Regions from separate parts of the Paenibacillus sp. FSL R5-192 genome, predicted to be linked through region 2. Evidence: riboswitches for the same ligand, from Rfam matches in the RefSeq annotation. Region 2 holds a riboswitch; each other region holds the start of a gene.

Region 1 (4,204 bases), on a different contig from region 2:
TTTGCTTTATTTTTTTCAGAAACAAGTCAAGATTTGTATTGTCAAAATGCATTGCATAATCATGCATTGTACTTTATAATGACTCAGTCATCAACATGAGAAGCATACAAAGTATTGTAAGGGGAGAGAAAAAGGTTGAAATTAATAAGTCGTTACACCATGATGCTGTTGACCTTTGTTATTCTGCTGACGACTGCCGTTCCTGTGGCACTTGCTAGTGGAACTACAGATAATTCAAGCAGTAAAAAGCTGGTGCTCGGTACAAGTGCCGATTTTGCACCATATGAATTCCATAAAGTGATTAATGGCAAAGATGAAATCGTCGGCTTCGATATTGAGATCGCCAAAGAGATTGCCAAAGATCTTGGCGCTGAGCTTGTGATTGAGGATATGGGCTTCGACGGTCTTCTGCCTTCATTGCAGAGCGGGCGTGTTGATCTGGTGATTTCAGGTATGACGCCGACGGATGAGCGGAAGAAAAGTATCGATTTTTCCGACACCTATTATAAGTCAAAACAAGTGATTATGGTTCGCAATGTGGATAAAGACAAATATCCAACCATGGCAGAACTTGAAAATGCGAAGATTGGCGTTCAGAAAGGCTCCATTCAGGAAACGATCGGACAGAGTATTCCAGGAGCGAAGCTTACTGCGCTGGATAAAATCTCGGATATCGTGCTTCAACTGCAAACAAAACGCATTGACGCGGCAATCGTTGAAGATACCGTTGCTGTAGGTTATCTGGACGATATCATTGGACTTGCTGCTGCTGTTCCGGACGAAGAGCAAGCAGAAGCGGCAATCGGGATTCGTAAAGGTAATACCGAGCTGCTAGCTGCAGTAAATGGAACACTGGAGCGACTGAAAAGCGAAGATAAAATCAATCAGATGGTGACGGACGCCAGCCTCTTGATGGCGGATAAAGCGAACAAATCACAAAATATTTTCCAAGTATTCTGGGAGTACAAAAGTTTCTATGCTACAGGTGTAGGATACACACTTCTGTTGTCTGCACTTGGGGTTATCTTCGGGGTAATTATTGGATTGATCATCTGTTTGTTCCGTTTGCATGACGCTGCAATCTTGCGCTGGATCGGTACGGCTTACGTTGAAGTGATCCGTGGCACACCGATGTTGGTACAGTTGATGATTATTTACTATGGTTTTTCCCTGAGCTTTGGCATTAACTTCACTGCACTTCAGGCAGGTATCATTACACTTTCAATCAATAGTGGTGCCTATCTGGCGGAGATTTTCCGTGCAGGTATCCAAGGTGTGGATCGTGGTCAGTTGGAGGCAGCGCGTTCATTAGGTATGGGAAGAGGCGCCGCGATGCGTTATATCATATTGCCACAAGCCTTCAAAGCTGTATTACCAGCGATCGGTAATGAATTCATAACTATCATCAAAGAATCCTCCATTATCTCCGTTATCGGTATGGTGGACATTATGTATCAGGCAAGTGTAGTCAAGAACATTACGTACCAAGGCTTGAGTCCATTTTTGATTGCAGCAGCCATCTACTTTGTAATGACGTTCATTTTGTCCAAGCTGCTGGGACGACTGGAAAGGAAGTTGAGTGCAAGTGATAGACGTTAGACAATTACACAAATCTTATGGAAATAACGATGTGCTTAAGGGCATAAACGTGACGATTGGCAAAGGTGAGGTTGTCGTGGTCATCGGTCCTTCTGGTTCAGGTAAAAGTACGTTCTTGCGTTGTCTGAATCTGCTGGAACAGCCTACCTCAGGAGAGATTGATTTTGAAGGCGTGTCAATCACGGACCCCAAGCATAACATTAACGCAACTCGTGAGAAAATGGGCATGGTGTTCCAGCACTTCAACCTGTTCCCACACAAAACGGTAGAGCAAAACATTACGATTGCTCCAATTAAAGTGAAGAAACAATCCACTCAGGAAGCGGAAAAAATTGCTGCTGATCTGCTTAACACCGTGGGCTTGTACGATAAAAAAGATACATTCCCGAATCAGCTGTCTGGTGGACAGAAGCAGCGGATCGCCATTGCTAGAGCATTGGCCATGCAGCCGCATGTGATGCTGTTTGACGAGCCTACGTCGGCACTGGATCCTGAGATGGTCGGCGAAGTGCTGGATGTCATGAAACGTCTTGCAGAAGGCGGAATGACGATGGTCATCGTAACCCATGAGATGGGTTTCGCACGTGAAGTGGGAGACCGCATCTTGTTCATGGATGGCGGGGTTATTGTGGAAGAGGGAACACCTGATGAGGTGTTTGGAGCACCCAAAAATTCACGTACACGTGATTTTCTTGCGAAAGTACTCTAAACGATGTGATCAAATAGCGTTACTGACTTCGAGTCGGTAACGCTATTTTTTATGGATAATAATGACGTATGGATTCGGAAAAGTAACTATTCTGTTACCAAATGTAAAGGAATCGGGTCAACCAAACTTTCTGAATTAACCAGTATTCTTACAAATGCTTACATGCTAAAAACCATTTGGTAAGAATTACTACAAGTTCAGGTTACAAAATTGTGATATATTGAACTCTGCCGAAACTTCCGGACAGGGAGTGCGGGGGATGTAACGATGCAGATTGTGCAGGGGGAAGATCTACAGCACACTGCTTGGGGTGAATTGGGTACATAACGTTTCAAATGTAACGAAGAACCTATAGGGTGGGCTCCTCATCCGAATCCGACAACTAACTTCGCAGGCACAATGAGGGAGGAAGACCATGATTAACAAGAAACGTATAGCCAAAACAGCAGTAGCATTAATGACAACAGCAATGCTCATTCAAGCCGTTCCGGCTCACGCCGATTCAGTTCATGTGGCCAAAGAAGGGGATACCTTCTACACCTTATCAAAACAATATGGAGTAGCACTCAACACGTTAATTAAAGCAAACAACGACATTTCGGCTTACAACATTTATGGTGGTTTGAAAATTACGATTCCCGGTAAGGCAAACAATGTAGCAGACGCTGCGGCAACGGAGAGCAAGACCCAAGCGAAGACTGTTACTACAGCAAGCTTGGACGTCAACGCAGATAATAAAGTTGTTCAAGCCTGGGGTAAAACATTCGATTACAGCAAAGCTGTGAACGTAAAAGCAACGGCATACTCTGCAGATCCGTCTGAAAATGGAGGCTGGGGTGCAGTCGATTATTTCGGAAATGACCTTGAACTGGGTACGATTGCAGTTGATCCAAGTGTAATTCCACTTGGAACCAAAGTACTGGTAACTGGTCACAGCCATCCAGGATTGCCAAAACAGGCTTTTGTAGCCACAGCGCGGGATGTGGGCGGTGCAATCAAGGGTCACCGGATTGATATCTTTATCCCGGGTAGCAAACAGTCTGTAAGCTCATTTGGTTTTCAGGATATCGAGCTGTACATTCTGAAGTAGAGAGAAAATAACATTTAAAATGAATTCAAACAGGGTGTCTGCCAGTCGCTAATTCGCGATTGAACAGCACCCTTTTAATATTCTCATTATTTGTTATCACGGTCATCCTAATCTTTGGCCTTGGGCAATCCCAGCATTTCGTCCAAGGTGACCAGTTCATATCCCCGATTACGTAGTTCCTCAATAATTTCAGGCAAAGCCTCAATCGTGCCGTTCAGGTTTGACCCTACACCGCCTCCAGCATGTTGCAGAACGATGGAGCCAGGTTTCACGGCAGAGAGGATGTTATCTTTCACCTGTTCCTTTGAAAGGCCTTTCCAGTCCAGGGAGTCTACGTTCCAGTTCACAATGCTATAATGTTGTTTGGCAGCCCATCTCAGCTGTTCTTCATTAATGTCTCCATAAGGTGGCCGAATCATCTTGGGCGTATATCCCGCCAAACGTTGAATAATATCCCCGGTATGTAAAATTTGTTTGCGAAAGGCATTCATCGACAGCTTACTGAATTCAGGATGATTGTAGCTGTGATTACCAACCATATGCCCTTCCTTAACGATGCGTTTCACTAGATCCGGATGTTTCTCAGCACGACTACCCACGATGAAGAATGTAGCTCTGACATTGTATTTCTTCAATACATCCAGCACTTGTGGAGTAAACCGTGGATCAGGTACATCATCAAAAGTCAGTGCAACCTTCTTGGTTGAAGGACCATTGGTTTTGAACGTATCGGCATATTTTTGACGTAATTGTCCCAATGTCAGTTGTTCTTCTTCCGCAGAATCCAAACCTGATACGGATTCACC
Region 2 (4,204 bases):
CCATTGTGCAGACCCGTCAGATCGAACAGACACCACAGGGCAAAAAAGAAGCCATTCGGTACTCGACCATGGATTCTACGATTGCGCTGACACTGGCCCTGTTCATCAATGCAGCCATCCTGATTGTATCTGCCGCTGTATTTCACAGTGCTGGTATGACGCAGGTTGCTGAGATCGCTGATGCCTATCATCTGCTGACACCTCTATTGGGTACTACGGTCGCAAGTATCCTGTTCGGTGTGGCGCTGTTAGCATCAGGTCAGAACTCTACCCTTACAGGTACACTCGCTGGGCAGATCGTTATGGAAGGTTTCCTGAACATTCGAATTCCGGCTTGGCTACGCAGACTGGTCACACGTCTGATCGCCATCATCCCCGCGGTAATTGTGACAGCCATTGCAGGAGAACATGGCACAGAAGAACTACTCATTTTGAGCCAGGTCGTCCTGTCGCTTCAATTGCCGTTTGCTGTAATTCCCCTGGTGATGTTCACGAGTGATAAAAAAAGCATGGGTGCATTCGCCAACAAATTGTGGCTCAAAATCATCTCATGGGTCATTGCCGCGATTATCGTTGTGCTGAATGTATATCTGATCATTCAGACGATTCGGTTATTCTAATCTCATTTTAATTGGCTAAATACTAAAAAGGCTGATCAACTCCGGTATTTTATACCCAGTTGATCAGCCTTTATTGTTGCAATACAGCAACATGTTTCCTTTTATAGTAAAACTCAAACTCCAATAAACAACCATCTGCATCTAATCCTGATTTGGTATCAATAACGGCAAGAGTTGATCCAATGAATCAACAGTCCAATCCGCACGTTTGTCATCCGATAGTTCTGGCTGAAATCTTCCGTAACCCTGCATAATTCGAATCGTACGCATGCCCAGCTTCCGAGCAGGTATAATGTCGTTATCGATCCGATCGCCGATCATGACGGCTTCCTCCGGTTCACAACCGGCCTGCTTCAAGGCCACAGCGTATAACTCAGGGTCTGGCTTGGACACTCCTTCTTCAGCCGAACATGCCAGAACATCAACATACTTCCGCAAGCCGTAGCTCTCCAGTCTCTCTTCCGTTCCAGGACTCTGATTGGCAATAATGCCAATGCGATAATGCCGTGACAACTGCTGAAGAACGGAATCTGCTGAAGGAAAAGGACGTTCAAGATCTTTTTGAAACTTCAGCTTGTCCTGAATCTGTTTTTGATGTCCCTCGTCTTTAACAAATGTGCGAATTGCCACTCTCATAGGCCATTGCTCATATTTTCGGTAACAGTTCGCGAACAGTTCGCGTACCGTCTCAATCTTCACCGGATACCCCAAAACACAAGCTTCACGGACGAACTGTCCAATAATATCATCAACCGGCTCCCATTCATCCACCAGTGTATCTCCAACATCAAAAAACAACCATTTCAATCCACCTACATCCGGCACGCCAATTCCTCCTTGTAAGCATAAAAAAGAAGACTCACCATCCTGCATGAGTCTCCTCAAACTTCCGTTTATCGATGAATCAATTTCATAATACCTTGAGTGAATTCTGAAATTGATTCTAATACATTCAATTATAACAGGCACCTTACACCTGAGCAATCACAAGCTATGGCATTAACCATTGAGGAGAAAGCCAACTTCCCCATTGAGCGAATATACAATCCGGTCTGCGCCCATGCCCCGATAGATGCCCTTAGGATGACTCTGCTCCGTAATGACGCACAGGGATTTCGATGTCCATGAACGGCAGATCTGTAAATAACGACAGGTCAGATTCAGGCTGTTCTCGAAAATAAACACGTTGCCTACGCTGCCCTGCGGCAAAAACCATTTTTGAGCTGCAGCCGTGTTCATGCGAATGACATGTTCTACTCCGATTCTACGGAGTCTGCGCTCTTCCCCTGCACTGTTGGTTAGAACGGCAAACGGCATTTTTTTGTACATCAGTAATTTGATAAATTTGCGTCCTGCTTCATTTGGAGCAGTCACTAAGATCATCTCAGTATCCATCATTCGTTCCTCCCTTGGCGTGAAAAGACAACAAAAAAGAAGCGTGGGGGACCAAGGCCTCCCGAACGCTTCTTAAAGAATCCATGGCGAAAACGCCATGAACCAGCGTACGGCTTGTTGCCTCTCCCTTTAACGCTTACGAGGTTAGCTGACGGATTCGGGCGCGAGAGTCGCCCTATTTCCGGCTGTCACCGGAAAATTCACCCCATGAATGCCTACTGTCCTGGACAGCGCATTCCGTTGGTTCCCCCGTTTTCCACTCATGAATGAATGGAAACTCAGCGATTAAAACATCGTTCGTATATCTTAAGATAAGATCGAGCGATATTATCGTTTGTTTCGTTTTTCATATACAATTTAGTTTAAATTGAAATTACGTTATGAATCATACACCCGTGCCATGACGGTGTAAAGTCCTCACAGATCACCGAATCGGCAGATTTTTGCCAATACTCATCCATAATAACGCTTACAATAAGGTTATACTCTATCCATCTCTTCAAGGCTATCTAATTCTCACTCTGACGAAAATCCCTTCGCAATTCATTCACGTATTCCGCACAACTTGCCTGTTTTGATTCTTTTAACACCATATTAGTTTTGCAATATTTAATTGCAACCAATATAATAGAAGATATAAGAGTAAATAAATGGAGGCGATTTAGATGACAGTCTACGATTACAAAGTGAATACCCTTCGCGGTCAAGAAGTTGAAATGTCCGACTACCGTGACAAAGTGCTCCTGATCGTGAATACGGCAAGCTCATGCGGCCTTACCCCTCAATTCAAAGGTCTTCAAGAACTGCAAGACAAGTTTCAAGATGCTCCATTTGAAGTTCTTGGTTTCCCAAGTAACCAGTTTGCACAGGAAAAAGGATCTTCCGACGATATTGCCGAGTTCTGTCAGATGAATTATGGCGTGAGCTTCCCCATGTTTGAGAAAATTGATGTGAACGGATCAAGCGCTCACCCTCTTTTCCAACACCTTAGTACAGAAGCTCCTGGCCTGCTCGGCTCCAAAGCAATCAAATGGAATTTCACCAAATTCCTTGTGGATCAGAACGGACAGGTCATTAAACGTTATGCTCCCAAAACAACACCGGACAAGATTGAAGAAGATATCAAGAACTTGCTGCAAAAATAATACACAGGCCACCCGTAGCGGGAAGGTAGAGCAGTATTGCCCCGGTAATGGATGGCTTTTTTTTCTCAACTTTGATGTCATACTGTTCGAAAAAGACAAAAAAAGAAGCTTTCCAATAACGGAAAGCTTCTTTTTAATCGTTCATATGATGCGGTCGAGAGGACTCGAACCTCCACGGGCATACGCCCACTACCCCCTCAAGATAGCGTGTCTGCCATTCCACCACGACCGCATGTCGTAAATAATCGGCAACAGAATTGATTATACCGGGTTCAGAACTAAAAGTAAAGTATTTTTTAATACTTCTTTTTCAGCTAGGCATTTTCATCAAAAATCGCATAATCTCGTCATCTTTACCCATGAACTGCATATTATTAGATTTGATCCCCTCTTTTTCGGTAAGAGCCGATCTTGTTGATTCATTTATATATAGTCCTTCCTTATATATGGTCCTCCCTGCACTTCGCCACATAAATAACACAGTGAGTTATATAAAATAACACAAATATTGAATTTCAAATTTAATCCATTAAATTTCACGGATACTATTGACAAAAAGCGGACATTTATGGGATGATAACTATCATATAATTCGGATTTTTAAACAAAATGCAAACAAAAAGGGATATTAATGTCACTTAAAGTAACATTTAACGAACACAGGAGGCGAATGATTGTGAACCGTGGGAATAAGCTGCTCGATTATGTCAAACTGCTTGATTCCTCTATTCAGGTTGGAGGGTTCACCCATTCCTTCGGCATGGATATCCATATCAGGGAGGGTACCATTCGTAATGCTGAAGATCTCGAATCATTCATGCGTTGTCAGTTGCATCCCAGCATCGTTCGTCTTGAAGGTATGGCCATCAAAGGCATCTATACCGCAGCAGATCACAAGGATACATGGCGGATAGCTCTGATCGACAAGCTCGTCCATGTTCAGCGAACCCCTGGAGATCTCAGAGAACAAGCTGCCGCCATGGGTAAACGATTGATCAGACTTGCACGCGCTCTGCACCCCTGGATTGAATTCAGCCAGCTCGA
Region 3 (4,204 bases), on a different contig from region 2:
CTTCAAATTGTTTGAGATTGTTTTTCTCCGCTGGGCAAAAGAAGCCTGTACCACTTCGAAGTAGTGTGCTTCATCCGGAATCTCCACTGGTGGTTGCTCACGCACTTTCAGCTTAATGACAGCTGATTCCACATTAGGTTGCGGAATGAAGACCGTAGGAGGCACAATACACACAAGTTCCGGCATACTGTAGTACTGAACTGCGATGCTTAGACTACCGTAGTCTTTTGATCCTGGTGCAGCAGCCATGCGTTCAGCCACTTCTTTTTGGATCATGACAACAATGCTGTCTACCGGCAGCTTCTCTTCCAGCAGTTTCATCATGATTGGAGTCGTTACATAATAAGGCAGGTTAGCCACAACACTGACTTTGTCCACGGATGCAAAATCCGTATTAAACAACTCAGCCAGATCAAGCTTCAGCACATCCCCATGATGAACACGTACATTCGAATAAGGCTGCATCACTTCTCCCAGGATTGGGATTAAGCGCTGGTCAATCTCTACGGCTGTGACGGGACCGGCTACCCGAGCCAGTCGCTCCGTGAGGGCTCCAATACCCGGCCCGATCTCCAGTGCGCCCTTGGACTCGTCCAGATCGGCTGCATTAACAATTTTGTTCAGTATATTTTGATCGATCAGAAAGTTCTGACCCAGACTTTTCTTAAATGAGAATCCGTGTCTTTGAATAATCTCTTTCGTACGCTTGGGCGTTGCAATTTCAATCGTCTCTTCCATGTTCTTCATATGCTCACAATCCTTCACGTTCAATTTGCGCTAATGCTGTAGAGAACTCTTCCCGTGTAATCTGAAATACACTGAGGCGTTTGTGGAACTGCTTACCGTTACAATAACCGATGCCCAGCAGATTGCCCATCTCCATGCGACGTGCAGCAGCCTGCGGATGCACAATAAGTCCTGCCGCGATCAGGTCCTCCCAATCGATCAGGCTCGGAGCACCTTCGTATGAAGTATGTACGCGCGCCAGAGCATGACGGATCGCCTCTGGTGAGGCATTCTCCACCCCAATGTCCCCTTTGCGCGTTGCATCGGCTTCCGGAATGAAGGCATGTTTGCAGCCTGGCACCTTGTTCGCAATAATTTTTCGAATGCGTTCGCCAGCATGATCCGGATCTGTCAGTACAATGACTCCCCGTCTCTCCTGAGCAAGCGCAATCCGCTTCAGAATGCGTTGGTTGATTGCTGATCCACCTGTTTCTATGGTATCGGCTTCCACGGCCCGACGGATAGCTACCGTATCGTCACGGCCTTCCACCACAATGATTTCTTTTATCATGTTCCATTTCTTCCTTTCTAACGCAAAAAGAAGAGGAATATCCTCTTCTCTGCCAAACGGCGGGGGAGACTGAATTCAGACTCCTCCGCCGCATATTCCGCATGAATCATTCATGCAACTATTTTATAGCATTCCCATTTCAAAGTAAAACGATTTTAGTTCGCTTCCGGCTTCACCGGACCGATCACGTAGACCGTCTTGCCTTTCTTACGTCCAAAATTCAGGGCATGCTTCACACTGTCATAATACACATCAATTTTGTTGCCTTTAATGGCACCGCCTGTATCTTCCGCACGACGGAATCCCAGACCTTCGATATATACCCACCAGCCAATTGGAATGACTTTGGGATCAACCGCAATGGTGCGTCCTTCCGTTACACGAGTACCGGAAGCTGTTTTAGTTCCAATGCCAGGCTCTTCGGAAGAGTAGGCAGTCATGGATACATTTTTAAGTACTTTGGAGTATTTAAAAGAAGTCCCGGATACGGTAATCACTTTGCTGCCCGAGGCAGATGTTTTCTTCGAGTTCGTTGTTGTAGCCTTTTTGGTTGTTGACGTTTGAGCCGATACGGTCTGAATCTCAGGTTCTTTCACGACCGGTTTTGCTTTGGTGCCGACAGCGATCACTTTATCTACACGATTATTCGCGACAGATTTGCCGACCATTTTTTTGGAGACCAATTCTCCATCCTGAAATACCTTTTCGATATGCTGCACAATTGTGCCTTCTTTGCCGTTCACAACGACACGGTTATCCCCTTTGTATAAGCTAGGGTCAGCCGTTTTAATGACTTTGTAAGCGATCGGTTGCTCTACTTCCACTGTACGCTTTGTTACGCGCACTACACGGATCTTCATCTCCGCTTTGATCGCAGTTCCAAGCGCCGGATACACTTTATCATTACTTTCAACTTGAATACCTGATTTTTGAATTGCATCTTCTACCGATGAATCGGTTGTATACAGAGTCTTGGTGTCTCCGTCTGCCGTAATGTTAACTGGAACGGCCCGCTCAATAACGATTCGGTCTCCATCTGTAATCGCCCCATTCATGGACATGGATACCTTATCGTGAGGGCTGACTGTGATCGACTGCTCCTCCAGCATTTCCTGAAGCATTCCTGTACGAGTCTCTACCACCTGAGCTTTGCCATCAATAACCAGCGAAATTTGTTTCCCGGCCTGACCGTAAACGACTAACAAGATCATGATTGTAAGCGCAATTGAGAAAATCGCGATCAATGCCATTTGACGCATGTTCTCATGCTTCCACCGCAACGCGAAAGACTTACTGGATGATCGTGACTCATGGGTCTCTTCTGGTTGGAATGTGCCCACTTCTCCGTCCTCCTTCATAGCCTCGCCGTCTAAAGTAATGCATGATGTCTTTGACGTGACTATACCAAATTTTCTACAGAACACAGATTGGACCAACATAATCCGATTCTGCACCATGAATCAATCTTCGCAACATGATGTCATCCTCCTGAATACCTACCGTATGATGACAATATTTCTTTTATTCAAAAACAAAAAAGCCAAAGAAAGAGTGTAAGAGGAACTCTTCCGTGGCTTCCGAATGATTCTGAATATCGGAAATTCATGCACGAGGTTGCCTCTCTTTTTCCGCTTGCGAGGTTAGCTGTCGGGTTCGGGCGAAAGAGAGCCGCCCTATCTTGGGTCACCCGCTCATGGCGGACGCCCTTGAATTCACCCCGAGACCCAAAGAAGAAATCAAATACGGCTTCGCAGTTCCCTTCGCTGCTTTTGGGTCAGCGAACGTTGCGCATCGGCCAAATACACCGATGTTTAAGCCCTATTGGTTCCCCCGCTCTCCGATAACGGAGACTCAGCGAGACTGATTCATGAAAGTAATGTTGTTTCATCGGAAAGTGTCCCTTTGTTCATCCCCCGAACATCTGTCCAATTTTCCGCACAACAATTCACTGAAAAGATGATATCCTGTTTTGATGCATGTTGTAAAGCGTTGATCAAGTACGTTTTTCTGAATATTTGGTTAAAATATTGTAATATTCTTGATTTATTTGGATCAAAGGGCAAATTACCTCCGCTTACCTGCCTTTTTCACCTCATTTGCTCGTTTTTTTAACGAATCCCAAATCGTTCCATGGCATTTTTGGTTGTTATTGCAGCAATTTCCTCCACCGAAATGCCTTTAATTTCCGCAGCTGCCTCTGCAACCAGACGTACATGCGCTGTCTCATTTCGCTTCCCACGATAAGGGTGAGGTGTCAAATATGGAGCATCTGTTTCAATGAAAAAACGGTCCATAGGAACCTTCTCCAGCACCTCTTTGGGCTGCTTTGCATTTTTGAATGTGATCGGTCCTCCGAAGGAGAGATGGAAGCCCATATCGAGACAACTTTTTGCTGTTTCCCAGCTGCCTGAGAACGAGTGCATCACACCACCAACTTCACCCGCTTTCTCTTCACGCAAAATTCTTATGATATCCTCATGTGCATCCCGATTATGGATGACAATTGGCATGTTCACTTCACGCGCCAAAGCAATTTGTTGTCGTAATACGCGATGCTGTATTTCTTTTGGTGAAGTATCCCAGTGATAATCCAATCCAATCTCACCGATCGCAACCACTTTTTCATGCTTGCATAAAGATGCAATCCACTCCAAATCGCCCTCCTGCATTGTGATCGCATCTACGGGATGCCACCCTACAGCTGCATATATAAAGTCATATGTTTCAGCGAGTTTCATTGTGGTTGGAATTGTCTCCCGGTTAAAGCCAATGTTGATCATGCGACCAACTCCTGCATCCACAGCACGCTGAATCATGTCCTCGCGGTCCTCGTCGAATTGTGGTGCATCCAGATGTGTATGTGTGTCGAACAGCATCATGTCTGTATCTCCCTTCATGTCGAAATAA
Region 4 (4,204 bases), on a different contig from region 2:
CAAAAAAAGACTCCTTAAGCGTTAGCTTAAGAAGTCTTTTTATTAGATGCGGTCGAGAGGACTCGAACCTCCACGGGGGTTAGCCCACACGGACCTGAACCGTGCGCGTCTGCCAATTCCGCCACGACCGCATATTGTATCTCCGTCATCAATATCGGCGACAATAAATAATATATCATGCGTAATCTATCATGTCAACACTGAAAATAATAACAATAAAGCCCGAATCAGACGTCCATGTCGATTCGGGCTTTACCTTTAACTGCTGCTAATAGTTTGGTTCATTAAAACGGAAGCATACTACAAATTACAGCTTGGAAGGCCAGTTGCCATACCATGCATAACCGCCTCTTCTTTCTTTATCAATATCACTTAATTTGTATTTAACTACCCCGTCACGACCAATAAAGATTGGTTTATCCGTTCCGATCTCATAGAAGCGTGCCCAAATTGGTGCAGCTTTGGAATCAGCGATAATTTTACTATCTCCATTAGCTCTTTCATACTTGTAACCCGTAATTTTCACTTTGTTAAACCAAGCCTCCGCTCCTTTAATGGATGCGGTAATTTTAGCGTTAGCAGGTCTGGTTTTCAGAAATTTAACAATCGTTACACTCTCTCCAGCTGTCAGTGATGGCACTTCGTAGATTCTTGCGCTCGCTGGTTTAAGAGAGCTGGAATCATGTTGTTGTCCCCATGCTGTCAGCTTACCACCTGAAACGACCTGTGTATTCAGAATCGCCTCCACACCTTTGGCAACTGAATTTTTACTGCGGTTAGCAAGTGTGCTGTCGATAAATGAGAAATCACCTTTGCGTGCTGCTACTTCATCCAGCATGATCATTACATTAATCATGGCATCATCATTGTAAGTGATGTGCTTGTGGTATCCGGAGCTTTGGTAAACTTGTGGCCACCCGCCGTTTGAATACTGCATGTTGATCAAAAAGTTAATTCCTTTGATTGCAGCTGTGGAGTAACGCGGATCATTCGTCTTTTTAAATTCCTTCGCCAATCTTCTAATTTCTGAGTATGTAGCCTTGTTGTCTATCGTGGACTTTGCCCACTCTCCACTTGTCTGTTTATAATCTTTTCTCCAACCTCCATCCGGCAGCTGGTTCTTCAAAATATCAGAAATACTCGCTGTAGTACCCGACGCATCTGCAGCAGATACCGTCCCTACAGGGAGAACTGCCATTCCAACTACTGAGAACACCATCGTACATGCCAGGACAAAAGTAATTATTTTCTTCGCTTTCAAATGTAACACTCTCCTATGTTCGTTTTTATAAATCTTCCACTTCTACTTTACCTATGATATACGCCCCAAACCTCCTTTATTTGTATTTATCGCATAATAAAATCAATTTTCATCCAATATGTGGATTGGATAATCAGATAATATGCAAAAAATCGATTTTTGTCAATATATGCAACTTAATGAATATAATCTCTCTAATTCTACATAACGGGATAGTTCTTTTAACTCATGACAAACCTATTTATTTATCCAAATTCGTCTTAAACGAACCAATAATGACGTTTTTGTCATGAATGATACCCAAACTTGATCCCTTCTTTCATATAAAAACCTTAATTCCGCTAACATTGAGGTATTACGAAGGGTTTTAAATGGGTTTGACAATTACGCATTTATGCAATATAGTTTCAAATAGTTACAAAAACTTAATTATTCATTGCCGAGTTTCATGTTTGAAAACGGGGGAACCAATTTGGGTGAATTATTCTTATACATAGGAAATATAGGGAACCTTCTACCGAACCCTTAGCTAACTCCGTAGGCATCGAAGGGAGAACATTGATTTTGAAAAAACTGATTATCTCCATTTTTGGAGCAGCTGTATTATTTACATCCGGGGCAACAAGCACAGAGGCAAGCAGTATCAACTCCGTAGTGAACAACATGACAGGTATTCCTTACAAATGGGGTGGCACAACTGTAGCCGGCTTCGACTGTTCTGGTTTTATGAGATATCTTTTCAACAAATACAGCATTGAATTACCACGTACTTCGCAGCAGCAAGCCAAAGCAGGTACTCCCGTATCCAAGAGCAATGTTCGGACAGGTGATCTGGTGTTCTTTAATACAACAGGCAAAGGCATTTCACATACAGGTGTATATATCGGCGGCGGACAATTCGCTCATGCCTCCAGCAGTAAAGGTGTAAGCATCACGAAGTTATCGAATCCATACTTCAATGATCGTTATGTAACAGCACGTCGGGTAACTGGACAGTTTATGTATGATAAAATGTTAGGTAAAATGTGATTCACATACAAAAAGGCATCGGTTATTAACCGGATGCCTTTTTTGCACTTAAAAATTTATGTTGCATTGCTTACTAATGCAGCGCCTTCTGCACTCGCATCGCACCCTGAGACAGGGCATGTCCTCCACCAACAGCTCCGGCCACGGCTACGGTCTCCATGATCTCCTGATCTGTTGCACCCTTGGCACGGGCTTCTTCTACATGGTAGAAGGTACATACCTCATTGTTGGCGAATAATCCAATGCCAAGTGCAATTAGCTGTTTTGTCTTCGCATCAATCACGCCAGGTTGGAAGCATTCTCCGGTAAACTCATGATACGACTTCACCACACCTGGCAGCACATCGCTTAATGCTCCAATCTGATCCTTGTAGGCATGAACTTTATCATTCATCAATGTCATGGCTTGTAGCACACCCTCTCGGCTATAGTTACAGATCTTCCTCACTGTACCTATCTTCTCTCCCGAGTGAGCCAATTATGCCAAGAAATCATGGTAATTCCAAACATTTAACGCGCATGGCCCTGCCATAATTATAAGCTGTTACTCACTAAGTGGACTCTGGCGCGGCTCGCTGAACAGCTGATAGCTGTAACCTCGGTCCAGCTTAACGACACGTCGATTCTGACGACGGATAAGTACCTGCTCGCCATCCCAGGCAACCACAATGCCCTTCACGTCGTTCGATTCCAGCTCGTCCCGTACGACTCTAACTTTCTCACCTGACAGACGCAGGGCGTCCAATTCTGTATCACTAATCATCTTCATGGCTCCTATATTTCAAATTTATTTACAAAAAGAGACCTAAATGAAAAGTCATTTAGGTCTCACGTGACTGTATTGGACTGTCATGTCATTCGAAATTATGTCCCGACTGAAAGTTACCGCTGCGCGTGCTCTTTGCTGTCGTTCTTCTCGAACCAAAAATCAAGCACTTTGGCGGACATCACACGTTCTTCAAGGTACTCCACTTGATGCGGTGTAAATTGTTCTTTCCAAGAGAAGGACAACTCTTCGCACAAGCCTACAATCGTCAGTAATTCTGACCAGGCAACATAGCGTTTGTACCAGAAAAATTGAGGATGTTCAATCATATAGGGATAAAGGTCATCGAATTCCGTATGTTTACAATCCAGGGCACGTTCAAAATGAACTTTCGATTCCGCCAGCTTATCATTAAAAAATTGTTCTGTTGCCGGTTGGTTCCCCATGGTGTTGCCTCCTCTCCCTAACATAACCCCATTATAAATGAAATCGGCGGTCATGCAAAGGCATAGTTCAAAAAATAGGCCCTATTCCTTTAAAATGTCACATTTCGTTATCGTCAAATTGTACTGTTCCATCGTTCAGGGAACGAATGCGTACCAAGGCTTCCACCGGAATACCCTGTTCACGAATCGTGCGTGCCCCTGCCTGGAAACTTTTCTCGACCACAACGCCGAATCCGACAAGTTCCGCACCGGAACGCTCGATAATTTTGATGACGCCACGAGCGGCATCTCCATTGGCAATGATATCATCAATGAACAAAATGCGGTCATTCTCATGAATGAACTCGCGGGATACCATAATGTCAGTTACAATTCCTTTGGTAAAGGACGGTACACGTTCACAGTAAGCATCAGGATCAGCCAGAAGTGTTTTTTTGCGACGGGCGAATACAAGGGGCACCCCAAGTTCATAGGCTGCGGCAAACGCAACCGGAATCCCTGAGGATTCTACCGTGATTACCCGAGTTACTCCACTTTCACGAAAACGGGCAGCAAACTCACGTCCCATCTCCATCGTTAATGCAGGATCAATCTGGTGGTTCAACAGACCATCCAGCTTTAATACTTGATCCGAGATAACCACACCTTCTTGTAAAATTCGTTGTTTCAATAATTCCATGATTTGACCTCCCAAGCCTATCC

What was found. A riboswitch is a leader RNA that binds a small molecule or an ion and turns the genes downstream of it on or off. The one in region 2 is predicted to bind cyclic di-AMP.
Region 1: another riboswitch for cyclic di-AMP. It lies ahead of C161_RS26460 (3D domain-containing protein); the one in region 2 lies ahead of C161_RS07230 (hypothetical protein).
Region 3: another riboswitch for cyclic di-AMP. It lies ahead of C161_RS04570 (3D domain-containing protein); the one in region 2 lies ahead of C161_RS07230 (hypothetical protein).
Region 4: another riboswitch for cyclic di-AMP. It lies ahead of C161_RS10520 (C40 family peptidase); the one in region 2 lies ahead of C161_RS07230 (hypothetical protein).

What each region holds. Positions count from the first base shown of each region.
Region 1 covers NZ_ASPR01000049.1:274,652-278,855, reverse strand. The annotation lists gene C161_RS26470 (ABC transporter substrate-binding protein/permease) at 136-1,599, shown strand; gene C161_RS26465 (amino acid ABC transporter ATP-binding protein) at 1,586-2,308, shown strand; cyclic di-AMP (ydaO/yuaA leader) riboswitch at 2,527-2,721, shown strand; gene C161_RS26460 (3D domain-containing protein) at 2,724-3,398, shown strand; gene C161_RS26455 (polysaccharide deacetylase family protein) at 3,506-4,204, opposite strand, start outside.
Region 2 covers NZ_ASPR01000012.1:279,617-283,820, reverse strand. The annotation lists gene C161_RS07240 (Nramp family divalent metal transporter) at 1-620, shown strand, start outside; gene C161_RS07235 (HAD family hydrolase) at 762-1,445, opposite strand; gene C161_RS07230 (hypothetical protein) at 1,620-2,018, opposite strand; cyclic di-AMP (ydaO/yuaA leader) riboswitch at 2,134-2,309, opposite strand; gene C161_RS07225 (glutathione peroxidase) at 2,681-3,160, shown strand; tRNA gene C161_RS07220 (tRNA-Leu) at 3,310-3,392, opposite strand; gene C161_RS07215 (urease accessory protein UreF) at 3,837-4,204, shown strand, end outside.
Region 3 covers NZ_ASPR01000007.1:49,517-53,720, forward strand. The annotation lists gene rsmA (16S rRNA (adenine(1518)-N(6)/adenine(1519)-N(6))-dimethyltransferase RsmA) at 1-747, opposite strand, end outside; gene rnmV (ribonuclease M5) at 752-1,297, opposite strand; gene C161_RS04570 (3D domain-containing protein) at 1,453-2,637, opposite strand; cyclic di-AMP (ydaO/yuaA leader) riboswitch at 2,911-3,164, opposite strand; gene C161_RS04575 (TatD family hydrolase) at 3,406-4,176, opposite strand.
Region 4 covers NZ_ASPR01000014.1:468,563-472,766, reverse strand. The annotation lists tRNA gene C161_RS10530 (tRNA-Leu) at 48-131, opposite strand; gene pelA (pectate lyase) at 308-1,270, opposite strand; cyclic di-AMP (ydaO/yuaA leader) riboswitch at 1,689-1,820, shown strand; gene C161_RS10520 (C40 family peptidase) at 1,826-2,290, shown strand; gene C161_RS10515 (carboxymuconolactone decarboxylase family protein) at 2,364-2,693, opposite strand; gene C161_RS10510 (hypothetical protein) at 2,835-3,053, opposite strand; gene C161_RS10505 (hypothetical protein) at 3,173-3,502, opposite strand; gene C161_RS10500 (xanthine phosphoribosyltransferase) at 3,600-4,181, opposite strand.